One region of the Mediterraneibacter sp. genome, then DNA from elsewhere that is predicted to be linked to it. Evidence: predicted binding sites of a transcription regulator. Region 1 holds the regulator's gene; each other region holds the start of a gene.

The links. The regulator Rex, encoded in region 1, represses fermentation and respiration genes when NADH is low (regulators of the CRP and FNR family bind a similar motif). The targets are predictions, from matches to a motif close to ATTGTTAANTANTTAACAAT.
Region 2: gap (type I glyceraldehyde-3-phosphate dehydrogenase) is a predicted target of Rex. The motif match lies at 5,779-5,798, and genes of this name have one in related genera.
Region 3: RCH61_RS03470 (oxidoreductase) is a predicted target of Rex. The motif match lies at 4,041-4,060, and genes of this name have one in related genera.

Annotation. Positions count from the first base shown of each region.
Region 1 covers NZ_JAPJQP010000001.1:272,189-280,269, forward strand. Annotated here, with positions in the region: gene RCH61_RS01280 (transglycosylase domain-containing protein) at 1-205, shown strand, start outside; gene RCH61_RS01285 (spore germination protein) at 414-1,781, shown strand; gene RCH61_RS01290 (DegV family protein) at 1,949-2,812, shown strand; gene abc-f (ribosomal protection-like ABC-F family protein) at 3,073-5,022, shown strand; gene RCH61_RS01300 (redox-sensing transcriptional repressor Rex) at 5,215-5,859, shown strand; gene RCH61_RS01305 (NAD(P)H-hydrate dehydratase) at 5,931-7,487, shown strand; gene alr (alanine racemase) at 7,508-8,081, shown strand, end outside.
Region 2 covers NZ_JAPJQP010000003.1:124,238-132,318, forward strand. Annotated here, with positions in the region: gene RCH61_RS03315 (HAD family hydrolase) at 1-143, opposite strand, end outside; gene RCH61_RS03320 (GreA/GreB family elongation factor) at 187-690, opposite strand; gene gpmI (2,3-bisphosphoglycerate-independent phosphoglycerate mutase) at 852-2,390, opposite strand; gene tpiA (triose-phosphate isomerase) at 2,560-3,306, opposite strand; gene RCH61_RS03335 (phosphoglycerate kinase) at 3,340-4,539, opposite strand; gene gap (type I glyceraldehyde-3-phosphate dehydrogenase) at 4,685-5,704, opposite strand; gene RCH61_RS03345 (histidinol-phosphatase HisJ family protein) at 5,850-6,692, opposite strand; gene mnmA (tRNA 2-thiouridine(34) synthase MnmA) at 6,706-7,776, opposite strand; gene nifU (Fe-S cluster assembly scaffold protein NifU) at 7,776-8,081, opposite strand, start outside.
Region 3 covers NZ_JAPJQP010000003.1:153,258-161,338, forward strand. Annotated here, with positions in the region: gene RCH61_RS03450 (MFS transporter) at 1-984, opposite strand, end outside; gene RCH61_RS03455 (shikimate dehydrogenase) at 1,059-1,934, opposite strand; gene RCH61_RS03460 (LysR family transcriptional regulator) at 2,141-3,019, shown strand; gene RCH61_RS03465 (LysR family transcriptional regulator) at 3,026-3,907, opposite strand; gene RCH61_RS03470 (oxidoreductase) at 4,171-6,171, shown strand; gene RCH61_RS03475 (arsenate reductase family protein) at 6,166-6,513, opposite strand; gene RCH61_RS03480 (FprA family A-type flavoprotein) at 6,780-7,982, shown strand; gene RCH61_RS03485 (cytidylate kinase-like family protein) at 8,025-8,081, shown strand, end outside.

The DNA of each region.
Region 1 (8,081 bases):
TTATTGCGTGGCGGATGCTTCAAACGGATATTTTGGAAAAGCGCCGTCGGATATGAATTTTGATGAATGTACTCTCCTTGCCGGGGTGCCGAATGCTCCGACAAACTATAATCCGACAGCCAGTCCAGAACTTGCCAGACAGAGACAGCAGCAGGTTATCGAGAAAATGAAAAAGGCTGGATATCTTGAAGAATCTGATCGGTAGTACAGTGAAATCAGCATGATGAAAGTAAAAGAAATGTTATATCAAAAACCGTTCGAATAAAAGAGAAAAAAGGATTCTATTTAAAACTCTGATTTAAGAAAAAAGAAGCGTTATATTCCTAAAAACCGTTCGAATAAAAAAGCAAAAAATGGGTATTCTAACCATAGAAAATCTACTGTCGGGATCCGACGGAAAAGGGGAAGTTTCTATGGTAGAAAAAAACACGAAAAAGTTAAGCGGTTCATTTGAAGAAAATATAAGATATATGAATGAGATCCTTCCGGTAAAAGAAAGCTTTGATATTATCCGAAGAGAGATCATGATAGGTGGAAAGGCGTCTGTGTTCTACTACATTGATGGATTTATAAAAGATGAAGCAATGTTGAAGATTATGGACTCCTTTCTTTCTGTATCTGAGGAGGATATGCCGGAAGATGCAGAAATGTTTATTCAAAAACATGTACCTTATGTAGAAGTGGAGATTTTGGAAGATTTTGATCAGGTGATACGAAATGTTCTTTCAGGTCCGGCGTGTCTTTTTATCGATGGGTATAAGGAGTGTATTGCCTTAGACTGTAGAACATATCCGGCAAGAGGAGTCGATGAACCTGATAAAGATAAATCGCTTCGCGGCTCAAGAGACGGATTTGTAGAGACAATCGTATTTAACACAGCATTGATGCGCCGAAGGATCCGTGACCCGCAGCTTGTGATGGAGATGATGGAAGCAGGCCAGTCATCCCGCACAGACATAGCAGTCTGCTATATGAAAGACAGAGTAGATCAGGAGCTTTTGCAAAATTTAAAGAAGAGGATTGAAACGTTAGAATTGAATGATCTGAGGATGAATCAGCAAAGTCTTGCAGAGGCGCTTTTTAAACGGAAATGGTTTAATCCGTTCCCGAAATTCAAATACACAGAACGGCCGGATACGGCGGCGGCATGTCTGTTTGAAGGAAAGGTCGTAATCCTTGTAGATAATTCTCCGTCGGCGATGATTCTTCCGACTTCGATTTTTGACATGATTGAAGAAGCAAATGATTATTATTTTCCGACAGTGACAGGAATGTATTTAAAGATTACAAGAACGCTGATCACAGTTGCAACTGTATTTTTTACGCCATTGTATTTATTGTTCATGCAGAATATCGAATGGCTGCCTGAAGTGTTTCAATTTGTAGCGGTGAGAGATACAGTTAATATTCCGCTTGTTTTTCAGTTTATTATTTTAGAATTATCGATTGACGGACTGCGTCTGGCGGCAATGAATACACCGACGATGCTAAGTACGCCTCTCAGTGTGATCGCGGGTATTGTGATGGGAGAGTTTTCGGTACAGTCTGGTTGGTTTAATTCAGAAGTAATGTTGTACATGGCATTTGTCGCTGTAGCAAATTATACACAGCCTAACTTTGAACTCGGATATGCGCTGAAATTTATGCGCCTTCTTCTTTTAATTCTGACTGCATGTTTCAATCTGTACGGATTTATCATCGGCTGTATTTTGGTACTTTGTTTTCTTGCATTTAATAAAACATTGTCAGGGCGCAACTATCTGAATGTAAAACGAAATTAGTTTTTGCTTGTGTGGCAGTTAAATTTTCATTTATAGCAGAGCTGTTATAACAAATTTTAATTTTTGTTAAAAAATTTTGCGTAATGTCTTAAAAAATGGTATTATATGTAAATGTAGGGATGCGGAAATTTTCTGCGTTCTGATATTTATACAGGAGGCATACGAAAATGAGAGATTATGTGATCACGGTAAATAGTACGGTTGATGTGCCGAAAGCATGGCTGGAGGAAAGACATGTTCCGGTTGTTGCATTGAAATATACGATTGACGGAGAGACTTACACAGATATGGACGGATTGACTGCCAAAGAATTCTTTGCAAAGCTTCGTGAAGGAAAAATGTCTGTTACTTCACAGGTGAATCCGGAAGAAGCTATGGAAGCTTTGGAACCGTTTGTAAAAGAAGGAAAGGACGTTCTGCATCTTGGATTTTCGTCCGGTCTGAGCGGAACTTTAAACAGTATGCGTATTGCCGGAGAGATGCTTGAGGAAAAATATCCTGAGGCGAAGGTTATTGTAGTCGATACGCTTTGTGCCTGTATGGGAGAAGCCTTGCTGCTTCATAAAGCGCTTCAGAAAAAGGCAGAAGGAAAGACGATCGAAGAAGTTGCCGAATGGGCAGAAGAAAATAAGCTTCACATTTGCCATAATGTGACTGTGGATGATCTGAATCACCTTCACAGAGGAGGCCGTGTGTCTAAGACAACGGCAGTTCTCGGAACACTTGTACAGATTAAACCGATCATTCATATGGATAATGAAGGAAAACTTCAGGTGATCGGAAAAGAGAGAGGCCGTAAAAAATCTTTGCACAAGATTGTAGATATGGCGGTACAGCAGTCGGAAGGATGGGAGAATGATCTGATCATGATTACTCACGGAGACTGTCTTGAAGATGCAGAATATGTCGCAAAACTTGTACGCGAGAAGATGGGGATTGAAAATATTTTGATTAATAATATCGGAACGGTAATCGGCAGTCATACAGGTCCGGGTGTAGTAGCTGTGTTCTGCATGGGAAATGCAAGATAAGGCAGACGAAGACTTAAAAAGAAAATAGAAAAAAGGATGTTTATAAATAGGAAAGAAAGGTTGGGTATGATTTTATATCATGCGCCGATCTTTCTTTTTTGCAATAGCGACCGCTTACAATCCCGGAATGTGTCTTTTGGCACTTCCGGTGATTGGCATGTGAAAGAACAGAATCTGTGAAATTATGCTTTTTATTTGTAAGACATTCCGCTATAATAGATTGGAAAAGCAAATAGTTACTATGAAAGAGGAATTACATCATGATACTTGCATGTCATAATCTTAAGAAGTCATTTGGAGACCGTGTTATTGTCGAAAGCGGATCTTTTCATATAGAAGACAGAGAGAAAGCGGCTTTGGTCGGGGTAAACGGTGCCGGAAAATCAACTATTTTTAAAATGATCATAGGGGAAGAACCGACAGATGCAGGGGAAGTCATTCTTGCAAAAGGGAAAACGATCGGTTATCTTGCCCAGCATCAGAATCTGATCCCTAACGGGACAATCTATGAAGAACTTCGTTCTGCGAAAGCAGATGTCATAGAGATGGAACGTCAGATCCGTGCGATTGAACATGAATTAAAGGAATTGTCAGGCGATGCATTGAATGAACGGCTTGAAACGTACAATCGGCTTCAATCTCAATTTGAGGCGAAAAACGGATATGCCTGTGAGAGTGAAATTGTCGGTGTTTTGAAAGGACTTGGGTTTACGGAAGAAGAGTTTTCAAAGAGAACAGACACTTTATCAGGCGGACAAAAGACGCGGGTCGCTCTCGGAAAACTGCTTCTTACGGATCCGGATATTTTATTGTTGGATGAGCCTACAAACCATTTGGATTTGAATTCAATTTCATGGTTGGAAACATATTTGATGAATTACAGAGGTTCTGTATTTATCGTGTCTCATGACCGATTTTTCTTAAACAGAGTTGTTACAAAAGTGATCGAAATTGAGAACGGGATCTTGTCTATGTACATGGGAAATTATCGCGCATATTCTGAAAAGAAACAGCAGATACGGGATGCGAAGCTGAAAGAATATTTTAATCAGCAGCGTGAGATCAAACATCAGCAGGCAGTGATTGAAAAACTACGTTCTTTTAACAGAGAAAAATCCATTCGGCGGGCTGAAAGCCGTGAAAAGATGTTAGAGAAGATTACACCTGTAGACAAACCGCAGGAGGCTGCGCGGGAAATGCATTTTACATTAGAACCGTCCTGTATTAGTGGAAACGATGTTTTGACAGTGGAGCATTTATCCAAACAATTTGATACACAGGTTCTGTTTCAGAATGTTGATTTTGAGATCAAACGTGGCGAACATGTAGCGGTGATTGGCGATAACGGAACAGGAAAAACGACTCTTTTGAAAATATTAAATCAAGTGATCGAAGCAGACAGCGGATCTTTTACGCTTGGAGCAAAAGTGCAGATCGGTTATTATGATCAGGAGCATCATGTACTGCACGATGATAAAACAATATTTGAAGAAATATCTGATGATTATCCGCATCTTACAAATACAGAAATTCGAAACACATTAGCTGCATTTCAATTTACCGGGGATGAAGTATTTCAAGTGATCCGATCATTAAGCGGAGGAGAAAAGGGGAGGGTTTCTCTCGCCAAACTTATGCTTTCCGAAGCTAATTTTTTGATTCTTGACGAGCCAACCAACCATCTTGATATTGCTTCGAAGGAAATTCTTGAAGAGGCTTTGAATAATTATACCGGAACGATCCTGTATGTCTCTCATGATCGTTATTTTATTAACAGCACAGCGTCCAGAATACTGGAACTTGTTAATCGTACTTTTGTAAATTATATTGGAAATTATGATTATTATCTTGAAAAAAAAGAAGAATTGACACAGGCTTATACAGCGGCTCAAGAAAATACCCAAGAAAGAATTCTCGGTGATGATTTTTGGAAAAGCAGTGGGCAAACGGTTTCTTTGTCCGATTCAAAACTGAGCTGGAAAGAACAAAAAGAACAGCAGGCGAAAGAGCGAAAACGGAAGAATGAGCTGAAAAAGACGGAGGAAGAGATTGCGAAACTTGAAGAAGAAAATCAGGAAATTGATGTTCAGATGACGTTGGAAGAGGTGTATTCCAATTCTGTGAAATGTCAGGAGCTTTCGTCTAAACGTGCTGAAAATGAATTGCGTCTTGAAGAGTTATATGAAAAATGGGAAGAATTAGCCGAGTAGAAGAACGATCAAAGAGCAGACATTTTATAATACGGTTATAATAAAAGTACTGAAAACGCTGTGAAATCGTTAGTTCTGTTTGACATAATATTAACTATTTTATATAATGTAACAGAAGTGTCGGTATGTCCGACGAGTGAATGAAATAGATATGAGCGCCGAATAAGGGCAGCACAGTGGAAGGTGATAAACGTGGAGCGTAGAAAAATATCCAGAGCGGTAATTTCAAGACTGCCGAGATATTATCGGTATTTGGGTGATCTGCTTGAAATAGGGGTTGAGAGGATTTCTTCTAATGATTTGAGCAAGAAGATGAATGTGACAGCGTCACAGATTCGTCAAGATCTGAATAATTTCGGTGGATTTGGACAGCAGGGGTATGGGTACAATGTAAAGTATCTTTATACGGAGATAGGCAAGATATTAGGACTTGACAAGACCCATAATTTTATTATTATCGGAGCAGGAAATTTAGGGCAGGCGCTTGCAAATTATGCGTCCTTTGAACGAAGCGGTTTTGTTTTAAAAAGTTTGTTTGATGTAAATCCGCGTCTTGAAGGAATGTCGATTCGTGGAATCGAGGTTCGTATGATGGATGAACTGGTAGATTTTCTGCAGAACAATGATATTGAGATTGCGGCGCTGACGATTCCGAAGTCGAAGGCAATCGAAGTCGCGGATGTTCTCGTTGATAATGGAATTAAGGCAATATGGAATTTTGCACATACAGACCTAAGTCTTCCGAAAGATGTGATTGTGGAAAGTGTGCATCTTTCAGACAGTCTTATGAAATTATCATATAATATCAGTCAGCGAGAAGGCGGACAGAAAAAATAGATACTTGAAGACAGAACCCCGCAGGAAACTGCGGGTGTTCCCTTTTAACAGCATAAAAGGCGGTGGACTAAATGAGATATCTTCCAAATGGAAAGCAGATGAAAGATGCAGATACATATACGATTGAAAAGATCGGACTTCCATCTCTTGTGTTAATGGAAAGAGCGGCGCTGGAAACCGTGAGAACTTTGCAGGAAAAAAAGATTGATCTTTCAGAAGCGCTTGTTGTGTGCGGAAGTGGAAATAATGGCGGAGACGGTTTTGCCGCAGCACGGATTTTAAGAGAAGAAGGATTTCATGCAGAAGTATTGTTTGTTGGCAGTGAAGCGGCTCTTAGTGCAGAATGCCGCGCACAGAAACAGATTGTGCAGCAGCTTGGAATTCCTGTGTTCACGGATTTTCCGAATCGGGAATATACTGTTATAATTGATGCGATATTTGGCGTAGGATTAAGCAGGGATGTGGAAGGCAGATATCGGACTGCGATCGAGTGGATGAATGAGAAAAAGTGTGAAAAAGCGGCAATCGATATTCCTTCAGGAATATGTGCGGAGACAGGGCAGATTTTAGGAGTTGCATTCCGGTCTGATATCACGGTTTCTATGGCTTGTGTAAAAATCGGATGTGAATTGTTTCCCGGGAAATTATATGCCAAAGAGACGGTGGCGGTTCCGATTGGAATTGATACTGCTTATTTTGATAGAAGAGAAGATGTATATTGTACTTATGACCAAGGGGATTTTCAGATGCTTCTGCCGCAGAGAAAACCGGATTCACACAAAGGGGATTACGGAAAAGTGTTGATGATTACCGGAAGCCGGGGGATGGCAGGGGCGGCGTTTCTGTCAGCAAAGGCGGCATATGCGGTCGGAGCCGGACTTGTTCAGATCTATACGTCGGAAGAGAATCGGGTTGTTTTGCAGGAACTGCTTCCTGAAGCAATTATCTCCTGCTATAGAGAGGAAGAGTCAGTTCCACATGATGGAGATCTGGAGCGTCTGATTCGATGGTCTGATGTTGTATGCATTGGATGCGGCCTTGGAACAGGCGAATTTTCAAGACGTCTTTTGAAAAAGGTGATAAAGATCACAAACAATGGGGAGAAGGAAAACATACTTCATCGGCCATGTATTATTGATGCGGACGGGTTAAATCTGCTCAGTGAAAATATAGAGATTTTAAGAGATGTTTCAGATGTTATTCTGACTCCTCATATGCGGGAAATGTCAAGGTTGATTCGAAAGGAAATCAAAGATATTTCACAGAGCCGTATCGATGTAGTGAAGGAGTTTACGGAACAGTATCCGGTTGTCTGTGTGCTGAAAGACAGCAGAACGATAGCGGCGCAGAATGGACATCATCCGTTTTTAAACCTTGCAGGAAACAGCGCGATGGCAAAGGCGGGATCAGGGGATGTTTTGGCAGGAGTGATTTCCGGTCTTGCAGCACAGAAAATGAATGCTTTTGCGGCGGCATCTGTCGGTGTATACTTGCATGCATGCGGGGGAGATGAAGCGCAGAAACAAAAGGGAAGCTACAGTGTTCTTGCAAGAGATTTGATCGATGGGATCGAACAATGTATAAAAAATGCGGAAAAAAGTTTTGACAGATCAAAAAGATATGAGTGATTTGTATAAGGAGAAAGAACATGAGTGAACATAATAGAGTATGCGCGCAGATTGATCTGGACGCAGTCTCTTATAATATGGAACAGATGAAAAATCAAATCGGGAAAGAGGCGCGTCTGATCGCGGTAATTAAGACAGACGGATACGGGCATGGCGCTGTTCCGATTGCGCAGATGTTTGAAACATTTTCATATGTATGGGGATATGCTGTGGCGTGTATTGAAGAAGCAGTTGCTCTTCGGGAAGCAGGAATAAAAAAGCCAATCCTTGTGCTTGGATGTATATTTCCGGATCAATATGAAACAATGGTTGAACAGGAAATCCGTGCAGCCGTATATACGAAAGAGATGGCGGAAGGAATGTCTTTGGAAGCAGTACGGCAGGGAAAGAAGGCTTATTTTCATATTAAGATCGATACAGGAATGGGACGTATCGGCTTTCCGGTGAATGAGGAGAGCGTGGATCTGATTGAACAGATCAGTAAACTTCCGAATATATATATGGAAGGGATGTTTACTCATTTTGCCAAGGCAGATGAAAAAGAAAAATCATATACATTAAAACAGCATGAAAAGTTTTTGTGGATGAAAGAGC
Region 2 (8,081 bases), on a different contig from region 1:
GGTCCGATAAAGCTTCTCAGTTGTTCTTCTGAAAGCATCGGAAGGCTGTTTTTTTCAAGAGCATACTTTATACTGTTCATAATCCCCAGCGCAGAATCAGTAATAGTTCCATCCAAATCAAAAAATATCATCTCATATTTCATACTTTATCCCTCCGAAAATCAAGAATCGATCACTCTGAAAAAGTCAAAAACTGCGAATATGATCTTCCTCTTCACTCTGCGTCTTGATTACTTTTTTTACAACAATATAATATCCAAAATCATCGTTCACTTTTACAAAAACACGATCCCCTTCCTTATGCCCGAGCAGCGCTTTTCCGAGCGGAGATTCGATACTCACTAATCCATTCAAAGAGCTCCCCCTCACAGAGGTCACGATCCGGTATGTTTCCACTTCTTCATCATCTTCACAGTATACTTCTACTGTATTGTTCAGACCGATTTCATCTTCTTTTGAATGATCTTCGACAATTACCGCAGTCTTTAACATTCGTTCCAAATAACGAATACGGCTTTCATTCCTGTTTTTCTCCTTCTTTGCCGCGTGATATTCAAAATTTTCACTCAGATCGCCATGGGATCGTGCCTCTTTTACAGCTTCGATCAATTCCTTTCTTTCCACAAGTTTACGATGCTCGATCTCTGCCTGTATTTTCTCTACATCGCTCTTTGTCAATTTTTCCCGCATTCTTTTCCTGCTCCTTTATACCTGCCTTGCGCGGCAGATTTTTCGTTACTTCTTAACAATAAAAACAATGGTCACTTCTTCATATAAACGACAGACCCCGAATTCTCGAGGTCTGTACTGTCTTAAATAACTTCATTCTTTTACAGAAACATAAAAAGCGCTTATTTTACAAGAAGTGATTTTCCTGTCATCTCTTTCGGCTGTTCCATTCCCATCAGCTCGATCAGTGTAGGTGCAATATCTGCAAGACATCCGCCTTCTCTGAGTTTATAAGAAGGCTCTGCATTGACAAGAATAAACGGTACCGGATTTGTCGTGTGAGCAGTAAACGGTTCTCCTGTCTCTTCATCGATCAACTGCTCTGCATTTCCATGATCCGCACAAATAAACATCTGGCCGTTTACTTCCTTCACAGCTTCTACCGCTCTTCCGACACACTCATCAACTGCTTCGATCGCTTTGATTGCAGCCGGTTCAACGCCTGTATGACCAACCATGTCAGGATTTGCGTAGTTAATAATAATAACGTCATATTTATCAGATTTGATTGCAGCAACGAGCTTATCGCTTACTTCATAAGCGCTCATCTCAGGTTTCAGATCATATGTTGCCACTTTCGGAGATTTTACAAGAATTCTGTCCTCTCCTTCATTCGGTTCTTCTACGCCGCCATTGAAGAAAAATGTCACATGAGCGTATTTCTCTGTCTCTGCAATACGAGCCTGCTTCAGTCCATTTGCCGCGAGGAATTCACCAAATGTATTTGTAATCTCTTCTTTTACAAACGCAACAAGTTTATTTTCGATTGTTACATCATATTCTGTGAAACATACATAAGTTGTTTTCACCCGTTCTCCTCTGGCAAAACCGTCAAACTGATCATCACAGAATGTTCTTGTGATCTCTCTTGCGCGATCCGGTCTGAAATTGAAGAAGATCATCGAATCGCCGTCTTTTACTGTCGCTGTCGGAGCGCCGTCTTTCAGCACTACAAACGGTTCTACAAACTCGTCTGTTTTCTCATTGTCATAAGATGCCTGAATTCCTTCAAGCGCCGATGCAGCTTCAACACCTTCGCCTTTCACCAAAGCGTTGTATGCTTTTTCTACACGATCCCAACGGTTATCACGATCCATTGCATAGTAACGTCCTGATACGGATGCAACTTCACCTACTCCGATCTCTTTCATCTTAGCTTCCAGCTCCGCCACGTAATCTTTTCCTGATGCCGGAGGTGTGTCTCTTCCATCAAGGAAACAGTGTACATAAACTTTCTCGATTCCCTGCTTTTTCGCCAGTTCAAGCAAACCGTAAATATGAGTATTGTGGCTGTGAACTCCACCGTCAGACACAAGTCCCATCATGTGAAGAGAAGAATTGTTTTTCTTCACATTTTCACATGCTGCAAGAAGTGCCTTATTTTCAAAGAAGTCTCCGTCCTGAATTGATTTTGTGATCTTTGTCAGATCCTGATATACAATTCGTCCTGCACCCATATTCAAATGTCCAACTTCTGAATTTCCCATCTGTCCTTCCGGAAGTCCGACTGCCATTCCACTTGCATTTCCTTTTACAAACGGGCACTCTGCCATCAGCTTGTCCATTACCGGAGTCTTTCCTTCTGCTACTGCATTCCCCTTATCATCAGATCTTAATCCATATCCGTCTAATATCATCAATACGGTTGGTTTTTTACTCATATCCATATCTCCTTTAACTGTACATTTGTAGTTTTCATTCCGCTATTTATTGTACCTTCTTTTTCTTTGTTTTGCAAGCACGAACAGACCGGACTATCGCATTTATGCATCCGTCCGGTCTGTTTATAAATTTAATCCCGTATTTATTTTACGAAATATTTCCGAAAAATTAGTAATTTACGATTTTTCCGAAATCAGCTTTCAGAGAAGCGCCTCCTACAAGGCCTCCGTCGATATCAGCCTGTGCAAACAGCTCTGCTGCGTTTCCTGCATTTACAGAACCGCCGTACTGAATACGGATTTCTTCTGCTGTTGCATCGTCATATACTTCTGCAACGCACTCACGGATTGCCTTACAAACTTCCTCTGCCTGCTCTGTTGTAGCTGTTTTTCCTGTTCCGATTGCCCAAATCGGCTCATAAGCGATAACCATTGTTTTTGCCTGCTCGGATGTAACATTCTGAAGCCCTACTTTTACCTGCTGACGGATGAAATCCATTGTCACGCCCTGCTCTCTCTGCTCAAGAGACTCACCGCAGCACATGATCGGTGTAATGCCGTGCTCAAATGCTTTCAGTACTTTTTTATTTACATCTTCGTTTGTTTCACCGAAGTAATCTCTTCTCTCAGAATGTCCGAGAACAACGTATTTTACACCTGCATCTACAAGCATAGCCGGAGAGATCTCGCCTGTATAAGCGCCGCTCTCTTCAAAATACATATTCTCAGCTCCAACCTGAATGTTTGTTCCTTTTACAGCTTCAACAACCGGTACGATATCGATTGCCGGAACACAGAATACAACATCTACTTCCTCGTTTGCTACGAGCGGTTTCAATTCCTCTACAAGTGCTACCGCCTCGCTCGGAGTTTTGTTCATTTTCCAGTTACCTGCAATAATTTTTCTTCTTGCCATTTTATTATTCTCCTTCTTCTAGACCGCTTTCATTTATTTATCGTTAGCTGCCGCTACACCCGGAAGTTCCTTTCCTTCAAGGAATTCAAGAGAAGCGCCGCCGCCTGTAGAAATATGTGTCATCTTATCGCCGTATCCAAGCTGATTTACAGCCGCTGCGGAATCACCGCCGCCGATAATTGTAACAGCTTCTGTATTTGCAAGAGCTTCTGCAACAATCTTTGTTCCTTCTGCAAATTTCGGCATCTCAAAGCATCCCATTGGTCCGTTCCAAACAACTGTTTTTGCGGATTTCACTGCCTCTGCAAAGATTTTTGCTGTTTCCGGTCCGATATCAAGACCCATCCATCCGTCCGGGATTGCATCGCGGGAAACAACTTTTGTATTTGCATCATTTGAGAATGCATCCGCTACGATCGTGTCAACCGGGAGAAGAAGTTTTACTCCTTTTTCCTCAGCTTTCTTGATCATATCAAGCGCATACTGAAGATAATCTTCCTCAAGAAGAGATGCTCCTACACTTCCGCCCTGAGCCTTTGTAAATGTATAGCTCATTCCTCCTCCGATGATCAATGTATCTACTTTATCAAGCAGATTATTGATAACAGAAATTTTGCTGGAAACTTTTGCACCTCCAAGAATTGCAACAAACGGTCTCTCCGGATTCTCTACTGCATTTCCGAGGAAATCGATTTCTTTTTGCATAAGATATCCTACAACTGCTGTATCAACATACTCTGTAACACCAACGTTTGAGCAGTGTGCTCTGTGAGCTGTACCAAATGCATCATTTACAAATACATCACAAAGAGAAGCCAGTTCTTTGCTGAACGCCTCTCCGTTCTTTGTCTCTTCTGCTCTGTAACGTGTATTCTCAAGAAGAACTACATCTCCGTCATTCATCGCTTCTACCGCAGCTTTTGCATTCGGTCCTACAACTTCCGGATCTGCCGCGAATTTTACTTCCTGTCCGAGAAGCTCGGACAATCTTACTGCTACCGGCGCAAGAGAAAGTTCCGGTTTCGGCTCTCCCTTCGGTTTTCCAAGGTGGGAACAAAGGATGACCTTTCCTCCGTCTGCAATCAATTTTTTGATTGTAGGAAGAGCTGCCACAATACGGTTCTCATCTGTAATCTTGCCGTCGATAAGCGGAACATTAAAGTCACATCTTACAAGAACTCTCTGTCCTTTTACATTAATATCATCTACTGATTTTTTATTAAGAGCTGCCATTATCATTGCCTCCTGATTTTTTTCTGAAGATTCATAACAAAACGGAGTCCGGTCCTACAATAAGACCGGACCCCGTTGTGAGCCATTTTCATAACTGTTCGGCGCAACACTGCCTGTCCGCCAAAACAACTCATTTTAAAATGAATTAAGCCTCAAGCAGTTTTCCGAAGTATTTAATTGTTCTTACCATCTGGCTTGTGTAAGAGTTCTCATTGTCATACCATGAAACAACCTGAACTTCTGTTGTGCCTTCGCCTGTCGGAAGAGCCATTGTCTGTGTAGAATCGAAAAGTGATCCGTAAGACATACCAACGATATCGCTGGATACGATTTCGTCTGTGTTGTATCCGTAAGACTCATTTGCTGCTGCTTTCATAGCTGCGTTGATCTGATCAACTGTTACTTCACCCTCTACAACTGCTGTAAGAATTGTTGTAGATCCTGTCGGAGTCGGAACACGCTGAGCAGAACCGATGAGTTTTCCGTTCAGTTCCGGAATAACAAGACCGATTGCTTTTGCTGCACCTGTGCTGTTCGGAACGATGTTGCAAGCTGCTGCACGAGATCTTCTCAGATCGCCTTTTCTCTGCGGTCCGTCAAGTGTCATCTGATCGCCTGTGTAAGCGTGGATTGTGCACATGATACCGGATTTGATCGGTGCAAGATCATTCAATGCTTTTGCCATCGGAGCCAAGCAGTTTGTTGTACAAGAAGCTGCAGAGATGATGTTGTCATCTTTTGTAAGCTGCTCGTGGTTTACGTTGTATACGATTGTCGGAAGATCGTTTCCTGCCGGAGCGGAAATAACAACTTTTTTAGCGCCTGCATCGATATGTGCCTGTGCTTTTGCTTTGGATGTGTAGAATCCTGTACACTCCAGAACTACGTCAACGCCGATCTCTCCCCACGGAAGCTCTGCTGCGTTTGCTTTTGCGTAGATTTTAATTTCTTTTCCATCAACAATGATAGAATCCTCTCCAGCCTCAACTTTATCTGCCAGCGCATATTTGCCCTGTGTTGAGTCATATTTCAGTAAGTGAGCAAGCATTTTCGGGGATGTCAGGTCATTGATTGCTACGATCTCAAATCCCTCTGCTCCGAACATCTGTCTGAAAGCGAGACGTCCAATACGTCCAAATCCATTAATCGCTACTTTTACTGCCATGATTAATTCCTCCTAAAAGTTTGAAAAATATTTAACTGTTTCCAGTCATGCAAATGAACCCCCGCAAAATAAACATTGTTAAGAATTCATCAACTAGCATAATTGTACTAAAATAGAAACAAAAATTCAAGTCCTAAATACATTTTTATGGAATCCGTCGAAAAACTGCCTTACGTTTCTCAAATTCTGTATAATATCGAAAACCACATGCCTTCAGAAGTTCTCCTGCCGTCTCAAAATCATACCCAACATGTTCCGGTTTATGCGCATCTGATCCTACTGTTATGATCTCTCCGCCCAATTCTTTGTACCGGCAAAGTACATCCGGATGCGGATGTGCAAATCCAAGTCCGTATTTGATTCCTGCCATATTCAATTCCAAACCTTTTCCGGAATTGATTAATTCCTTTAAGATCTCATCGATCTCATCAGAAAATTGCCTGTAAGAATATTCTTCTGCCTGATGCTTTCCATAACGCACTACATAATCTATATGTCCAAGCACATCAAAACACCTGATCTTTCGAATACAATCCAGCGTTTCCCGAAATGCACTTCTGTATGCATCTGCATCGCTGACCCCTTCAAACATCTTTCCATTGTATGGGTCTTCCCCTTGAATAAGATGCATCGAACCAATTACAAAATCAAACGGATATTTTTCAGTCAGCGTTTTATATTCCGCCTGCAAATGTTTTTGCAGGCCCAGTTCGATTCCGATTCTCACTTGAAGTTGTCCCTCAAACTCTTTTTTCTTTTTCAGCAGCTGTGCAAAATAAGTATCCGTATCTAACCGAAACGGATTTTCTCCCAGTTCTTCATCCGGCGGATAATCTGCATCCATATGATCTGTGATACATATTGTGCGAAGCCCTCTTTCAACTGCAGCCTTTCCCATTGAATCAACCGTCGCTTCACTGTCTGTTGAAAATTCGGTGTGCATATGAAAATCAGAACGTATCATCGTTTCTTTCAATTCTTTTTGCATCCTCTCACACCTTTCATAAAATTGTGCCGCCTCCAAGCACATACTCTCCGTCATAAAATACAAGTGCCTGTCCGGGAGTCACCGCCCTTTGCGGCTCTTCAAATCGGCAAGTTACCTCATCTTCCCCCGTCCGCTCAACCGTACACCACGCACCCTTATGATTATACCTGATCTTTGCAAACACGCGCACAGGTCTCTGAATATCTTCTACAGCCATAAAATTCAGCTTGTTTGCACGAACAACCGTTGTAAGAGATTCCTCATAAGTTCCGATAACAACTTCATTTGTTTCCGGACGAATCTCGAGAACAAAAGCCGGAAAGCCAAGCGCCAGACCAAGCCCTTTTCTCTGGCCTACTGTATAATGAATAATTCCTTTGTGCTGACCGATCACCGTTCCATCAGACAAGACAAATTTGCCTTCTGAAACTTTTTTCCCTGTGTGAGTCTCAATAAAAGAAGCATAGTCACCATCCGGGACAAAACAGATGTCCTGACTGTCCGGTTTATCCGCAACGAGCAGTCCGATCTTTTCAGCAATCTGCCGCACTTCTTCTTTCGTATACTCTCCGACAGGCATCAATGTCCGTTTCAACTGTTCCTGAGTCAGATTATACAGCGCATACGTTTGATCTTTTGCAGCCGTTGCTGAACGGCGCAGCGCATACCTTCCATTTGGAAGCTGTTCAACCCGCGCGTAATGCCCTGTTGCAATATAGTCTGCTCCGATAGAAATGCTTCGTTTCAGAAGTGCTTCCCATTTTACATAACGATTGCAGGCAATACACGGATTTGGAGTTTGACCATTCACATAAGAATCTGCAAAATAATCAATCACATTTTTCTTGAATTCCTCTCTGAAATTCATCACATAATAAGGAATATCCAGCGCCGCCGCAACTCTTCTTGCATCTTCTACAGCGCTTAATCCGCAGCATCCGCCATTTTCTTCCACTGTACAAATGTCCTCTTCCTGCCAGATCTGCATTGTGACGCCAATCACATCATACCCTTGTTCTTTCAGAAGATATGCCGCCACAGACGAATCTACGCCTCCTGACATTCCCACAACCACTTTCTCCATCAATATTCCTCTTCTTCCTCGTCCTCATGAATATCTGTTTTCGGTTTTTCCAGTCCTTCAATTTTGATTCCGTTCTTTTCAGCATAATCCCAAAGCGCTGCATGGATTGCTTCTTCTGCCAGCAGCGAACAGTGCACTTTCACCGGCGGCAGACCGTCAAGCGCCTCCATAACAGCTTTATTGGTTACCTGCATCGCTTCCTGTATATTTTTCCCTTTTACAAGTTCGGTCGCCATGCTGCTCGTAGCAACCGCAGCTCCGCATCCAAATGTTTTAAACTTTACATCACGGATAATCTGATTCTC
Region 3 (8,081 bases), on a different contig from region 1:
AAAAAGATCGTTCACGACTGCTGTCGCCATCTGGAGAACTCCGCCTGCCGCCGAATATCCGATCACAAACGCTCCGATGTAGCAAATCTGCGGTGTTCTTACAAGATACACAAGCGCCAGCATAATCACGGAAATCAACGGATAGATTACAAGGAAGCGAACCTGTTTCACTTTCATAATCAAAAGACTCGTCACAACAAGAGCTGCCATCGTTCCTGCCGAATAATACGTCTGCATCATAGACACTTGATCTGATGCAATCCCCGCAATCTCCTTTCCGAAAGTCTGAGCGCAGTTAAGCCAAAGCTGAAAAGTTGCCGTACTTGTAAATCCGATCAAGATCAGCGCCACACTCTCTGCTGAAAAATGAGCATTTTTCAAATTATTGATCAAAGACTCTGATTTTCCGACACCTTCCACTTTCGGAAACGGCGCAAAAATTGCCAGCACGCCAAGCACTGCAATGGCAATTCCCGCAACAAGCGGAAGCGTCAGATATGACATCTTTGTTCCGGCGCAGATTCCCAAAAAGAACGGCATCAGAAGCTGTGCAATGGAAATAAAGAACTTAATTCCCATCGTCGCAATTCCGGTATATTTATATATAATTTCTGCAACCGCAGGATAGGTTGCCGTATCAAGAAATGAATTTGCTATTCCTCCAAGCACTGCCGCCACATATGCAACAGTTATATTCGGGGAAAATGCAATTCCTACAAAAAAGATAACATAAGAAGCACATCCGATCAAAACCGAAATTCTTCTTCCCAGTTTATCAGAGAGCGGTCCCGCAAACGGAAGTGAGATCAGACGTCCCAGTCCCAATGCCGCGGCGATCGCCGTCACACCCATAATATCTCCTGTCCCCCACTGCTCTGCAAGAAGTTCTTTAACAACCTGCTGACTGAGAATGGAACATCCGATTCCATGGATAAAATAATTTAAATAAAGGATAAGTGCACTTGGCAGGTATTTCTTATTCATTTTTTCTGTTTCCTTTCATACCGCGGTTCGGCAGTCCTATTCAACTGCCGATTTGATCCGCCGCTTTTTTATTTTTAATCGTACTTAATATCAAGAATTTCTTTCATATATTCAATCGGCATCTTCTGTCCTGTCCACAATTCAAATGCCGCCGATCCTTGGAAAAGCATCATTCCAAGACCGTTCATTGTCTTACACCCAACTTCTTTCGCCATTCGGAGCATCTCTGTCTCTCTCGGAGAATAAACAACGTCTGTTACGATCAGATCCGGTCGGAAAAAGGACTTGTCCGGAATATATGTTTTTCCTTCCAGCGGTTTCATTCCCATTCCGGTTGCATTTGCAAACAAATAACTGTCTGCGATCTCTTCTTTTAATTTATCCAAATCTGCAAGATCACATAAAACTGCTTTACATTTTGTTTTTTCATTGATCTTTCTCACTGTTTCCTGCGCGTTATCCCAAAATTTATCTTTCAGATTAAAGATAGACATTTCTTTTACTCCGTCAAGAGCCGCCTGAATCTCAATCGCTGTCGCCGCGCCGCCTGCTCCGACAATCGTCATTTTCTTTCCGATCACATCAATTTCATTATCTTTTAATGACTGCATGTATCCGATTCCATCCGTAATATGACCTGTCAAAACACCGTTGTCATTTACGATCGTATTGACCGCCCCGCACATTTCTGCTGCCGGAGAAAGCTTGTCCAAATATTTGTGCACAACTGTTTTATTCGGCATAGACACATTCGAACCTCTCATTTTTAATGCACGAAGTCCTTTTACCGCATCTTCCAATGTATCATTATCAACTTCAAAAGCAAGATACGCGTAATCTAAACCTAATTTTGCAAATGCTTCATTGTGCATTGCCGGTGAACTTGAATGACGAATCGGATAAGCCATAAGTCCGATCAATTCTGTATGTCCTGTAATTCTTTCTGCCATAATTTTTTCTCCTTTTTGTTTTAATCTCAAATGATTATTTTTCTTTTCACAACGTTTGTTAAATATCAAACAATCTCTCCGCCTCTATTATACGACTTCACTCTTCATACTTCTAATACATATTTTTTTGATTTTTAATAGTTTTTTGCTATCAATTATGGTACACTATAACTAATTTCTTTAACCGCTTTTGAAAGGAGATATTTATGACCTTAAACCAACTGCTCTACTTCCGGCAGGTCGCACGTTCTCAGCACTTTCGCCTCGCCGCAGAACAACTGAATATTTCTCAGCCAAGTCTGAGCCGTTCCATATCGAACTTAGAAGAAGAACTCGGAGTTTTACTGTTTGAACGTCAGGGACGTACCGTCACATTATCAAAATATGGAAAAATTTTCTTAGAACATACAGATAAAATTTTATCAGAAGTAAAAATTGCCGAAGAGCGAATGAAAAAATTATCCGGCAATGCCGGACATGTAGATATCGCTTACGTCTTTCCGCTTGCTGAACGGTACATTCCTCATACTGTACGCCGCTTTTTAAGCAAAGCAAAAAACAAGGACATCACTTTTAATTTTCATCAATCCCATACCGGTGAAATGATCAAGGGATTGAAAGAAGAAATCTACGATGTAATCTTCGGATCTTATGTAGAAAATGAACCTGATATCCAGTTTGTTCCGATCATCCGACAGGAAATGATCGTCATCACGCCCATCGGACATCCACTGTCTCTGAAGGAAAAAGTGTGCCTCCGCGATTTGGAAAACTACCCTCTCATCGGATACGATAAAACTTCCGGACTTGGGAAATTCACCAATCAGATTTACAATTCTTATTCTGTAAATCCGAACATCACCTGCGAATCTCCTGACGAAAATGCGATTGCTTCCCTTGTCGCGGAAAATTTCGGCATTGCTTTCGTTGCAAATGTTGATACACTGCGTCATTTTCCGCTGGAACGGCTTCTTCTAAGCGATGTTTCCTTATTCCACACGGTATACCTGGCCTATTTAAAAGACCATTATCAAATACCGGCTGTAAAAAATTTTATTTCTTTTATAAAGAAAGATGCCCGCTAAAATGTATTATGCACTTCTTTTCTTCACATATTCTGCGAATTTGTGCACAAGCGGAGGACTGTATTTTTCAACCGGCTGCGCCATGTAAATATACCGTTTCTGCCGTTGATTCCGCAAAGGAATAATTTCCAGATCAAGCTGATTCAAAATCGGAATTTTCGGCATAACGGCAATCCCGAAATTTTGCGCCACCAATCCTGCCATGCACCCGTCCTCCTCAATCTCATAAGCAATAATCGGACGGAGCTTTGCCTGTTCAAACATCCGGTCCACAACCGGACGAAGACCGCTGTTCTTCGTATAAAAGATCTGCGGATATGCTGCTGTCTGCTCCAGATCAACCGAGTCTTTCCCTGCAAGAGGATGTCCTTTCGGTACAACTACGACAAGGTTTTCTGTTCCGACTGCCGTAAAACAAATTTCCGGTTCATTTTCCGTCATAGAACAAAATCCAAGATCAAATTTTTCATTTTTAAGGCCCTCTACGATTTCAGATGTATTTCCAACCGTAAAATGAAACTTTACATTCAATTCTTCATATGTCCTGATAAAATCGCTCACAAGTCTGGGAACAAACTCACTTCCAAGCGTATAGATATACGCCACTTCAATGACTCCTTCTGTCTCTCCGGTCAATGACTTTACTTTTTTCACACCCTGTTCTAATGTTTCGAGCGCCTCGTCTACATATCCGCAGAAAAGTTTTCCATATTTTGTCAATGTAACGCCACGCCCCTGCTTCTCAAACAGCCGTGTCCCTAATTCTTTTTCCAAAGAACGGATTGCATGACTTAGACTTGGCTGCGACAGATTCAACTGTTCTGCTGCTTTTGTATAATGTTCGATCTGTGCCAGCCTGGAAAAATAATATAACTGATTCAGATTCATCTTCCTGCCCTCTTTCCTTTTGATCTTTGTTTTGTATAAAATAACACAAATCATAGATAATATCTATAGATTATTCGATAAATATTCATTTGTTGTACATTCCTTTTTTCTTTATAATGTGAACCGTAAACAGATTGTTAATCTAATATCAAACACTCTCCACATTCATTTTTGAATATTTATACTTATTTAACTTTAGCATCCATTACACACATAATTATTAAAACATCCTATTTATCAAAAAAAATAACAGGAGATCAGCTATGAAAAAAGATTACAAACACATTTTTGAACCTTTCACAGTCCGCCGTATGACTGTAAAAAACAGGATCATGATGACACCTATGGGGACAAACTACGGAGAACAAAGCGGAGAAATGAGTTTCCTCCATATTAATTATTATGAACAGAGAGCCAAAGGCGGAACAGGACTTATTATGGTAGAAAACGCAAGTATCGATTCTCCGGAAGGATCCAATGGAACAACGCAGCTTCGAATCGATCATGACAATTACATTCCGCGTCTTTTTAAATTAACAGAAACGATTCACAAACACGGTACCTGCATCGGTATCCAGTTAAATCACGCAGGAGCGTCCGCTCAGTCTGCACGTACAAATATGCAGCCTGTATCTGCCTCAGACATCCCGTCAAAAGAAGGCGGCGAAATTCCCCGCCCTCTTACGAAAGAAGAGATCCTGAGAATTGTAAAAAAATACGGAGAAGCTGCAAAACGGGCACAGATCGCAGGATTTGATACTGTAGAAATCCACGCCGGACATTCCTACCTGTTAAGCCAGTTCCTCTCTCCGCTCACAAACAAGCGCACCGATGAATTCGGAGGATCTGCCGAAAACCGTGCACGATTTGCCCGTCTTGTATTAGAAGAAGTACGCCGCCAAGTCGGACCGTTCTTCCCGATTTTCCTCAGAGTGAGCGCCGATGAATTTTTAGAAGGAGGAAATACACTGGACGACTGTCTCGAATATTTACAGTATATGCAGGAAGAAGCCGATGTACTCGATGTTTCCTGTGGATTAAATGGATCGATCCAGTACCAGATTGACTCAAACCATTTTCCAGACGGCTGGAGATCTTACATGGCTCGTGCCGTAAAAGAGCGTTTTGGAAAACCTTGCGTGACAATGGGTAATATTCGTGATCCACGTGTCGCAGATGAGATCCTTTCTAAAGGGGATGCAGATCTGATCGGAATGGGCAGAGGATTGATTGCGGACCCGGAATGGGTAAATAAAGTAGAATTTGGCGACGTATGTGATATTCGAAAATGTATTTCCTGTAATATCGGATGCGCCGGAAACCGAATCGGAATCAACCGTCCGATCCGCTGCACGATCAATCCCGCAGTTCCTGAGGGAGAAGTCTACAAGAAACGTCAAATCACCAAACCTTGCAATGTTGTCGTTATTGGCGGAGGCACTGCCGGAATGGAAGCCGCCTGTACAGCCGCCGAGGTCGGATGCACAACTTTCCTCATCGAGAAGAAACCGTATCTCGGAGGTCTTGCAGCCGAAATTTCAAAAATACCGGATAAAAAGCGGCTTTCTGACTTTCCGAATTATATGATTCATCGTACAAATAAGCTTCGAAATCTGTTTGCTTTTACAAATACGGAAGCAGATGTCGATTTCATCAGAAGTTTAAAACCTGATCTTATCGTAAATGCTACAGGTTCCTCCCCTCTGCTGCCTCCGATCGCCGGACTGCAGGAAAATATCGACAAAGAAGGAAGCCGTGTTTATTCTATTTTAAATATGATCGAACATGTAACAGAATACCCGGAAGACTTATCCGGCAAGAAAGTTGTTGTCATCGGCGGCGGTGCTGTCGGACTCGACGTTGTTGAATTCTTTGCACCGCGCGGCGCTGACGTAAGTATTGTAGAGATGATGCCTGTCATCGGAAACGGAATTGATCCTGTTTCCAAAGTAGACATCCATACATTAATGAAAAAATACGGAGTAGTACAAATGCCGAACACTGCGCTTAAAGAAGTCTGCCCGGATCACTTCCTTGTAGAAACAGCCGACGGATTAAAAGAACTTCCTTTTGACTACGGTTTCGTCTGCCTCGGAATGAAAGCGGAACATCCGGTACTTCAAAAATTAAAAGATGCCTTTGAAGATGATCCGTCCATCGAAATTGTCAACATCGGCGACAGTGTGCGCGCAAGACGGATCATTGAAGGAACGGAAGAAGGGCGGAACATTCTCAACACGCTTGAAAAACATGGCTATTTATAAAATTTCCTGCCACTCTTTTTCTTTAAATCCGACCAGAACCTGATCTCCATTCACAAGGATCGGTCTTTTTACGAGCATCCCATCGGAGGCGAGCAGTTCAATCTGCTCGTCTTCACTCATGCTCAGAAGCCGATCTTTTAACTGCATTTCTTTATAAAGCTTTCCGCTTGTGTTAAAAAATCGTTTCAGCGGAAGACCGCTTTTTTCCCACCAAGACCTAAGCTCTTCTGCCGTAGGATTATTTTCTTTTATATCTCTTTGCTCAAAATCGATTTTCTGTTCTTCCATCCATTTTTTTGCTTTCATGCATGTAGTGCACTTCGGATAACATACAAATAACATTCTATCGTCCCCTTTCTTTTCTGATCTGACTGTTTTTATATAACAGGATCTGCCTACAGTGTATCTTATTTTTTTCACAGATACAATTCTTATTTTTCATAACAGCCGAACCGATATAATTTTCTTATTATTAGCTGTTTTTACCTTGAATAAATGTTGCACTTTTTTTCTATTGTGCTAGAATAAAATCGACTATTTTTTAACATTTAGCTTATATCATTATTTATCAATTAATTATCAATAAGAAATTTAGGAGGAATCTTACAATGCAGTGTTTCAGAAAAGTAACAGAGGATTTATATTGGGTTGGGGGAAACGACCGTCAGATTGAATTATTTGAAAATATTTTTCCCCTTTCCAAAGGTGTTTCCTACAACTCCTATCTTCTGTTAGATGAACAGACTGTTCTCTTTGATACAGCCGACTATGCCATTGGGAAACAGTTTATCGAAAATGTTATGTCTGTACTGGACGGACGTGATCTTGATTATATCGTTGTAAACCATATGGAACCGGATCATTGCTCTCTTATCGGTGAACTTCTTCTTCATTATCCGAATGTAAAAATTATCGGAAACGCAAAAACGTTCCCTCTGATCGAACAGTTCTTCAGCTTTGATCTGACAGGCAAAACGATCACAATAAAAGAAGGTGACACATTCTGTTCCGGAAAACATACGCTCCGTTTCATTATGTCGCCGATGGTACACTGGCCGGAAGCAATGATGACTTATGACGAAACAGAAAAAATTCTCTTCTCTGCAGACGCATTCGGTACTTTTCGTGCATTAAACGGAAATCTGTTCAACGATGAGCTTAATTTTGACAGAGACTGGCTTGATGAAGCCCGTCGTTATTATACAAACATTGTCGGAAAATACGGACCGCAAGTACAGAATGTATTGAAAAAAGCTTCTTCTCTTGACATTCAGATGATCTGTCCGCTTCACGGACCTGTTTGGAGAAGTAATTTAGATTACATTTTGGAAAAATATGATCTTTGGAGCAAATACGAACCAGAAGAAAAAGGAGTTATGATCGCCTATGCTTCCATGTACGGAAACACCGAAAATATGGCAGAAATTCTTGCTGTTATGTTAGCAGAAGCCGGCGTAAAAAATATCCACATGCATAATATTTCCAAAACTCATGTATCTGAACTGATCTCCGACAGTTTTAAATACAGCCACATCGTTCTTGCTTCACCGACATACAATAACGGAATTTACCCGCTGATGGATAACTATCTGGAAGATATGAAGGCGCTCTCTTTACAAAACCGTACCATCGCCGTACTCGGAAACGGATCATGGGCTCCGCAGGCAACAAAACTGATTTCTGCAAAAGTGGCAGAAATGAAAAATATGCGTCTTTTAGAAGCTTCTGTTACAATCAAGTCTTCTCTTAAAGAAGCTCAGCTTGAAGAATTAAATTCTCTCAGCAGACAAATTGCCGAAGAAGTGTTATAATAGTATCCGATATATTTTAAATGTCACAAAGGAGGAGTTCTTATGAAGTTAGTAATCACCATGAGCCGTCGTTTTGGAACAGGTGCAAGTGTTATTGCA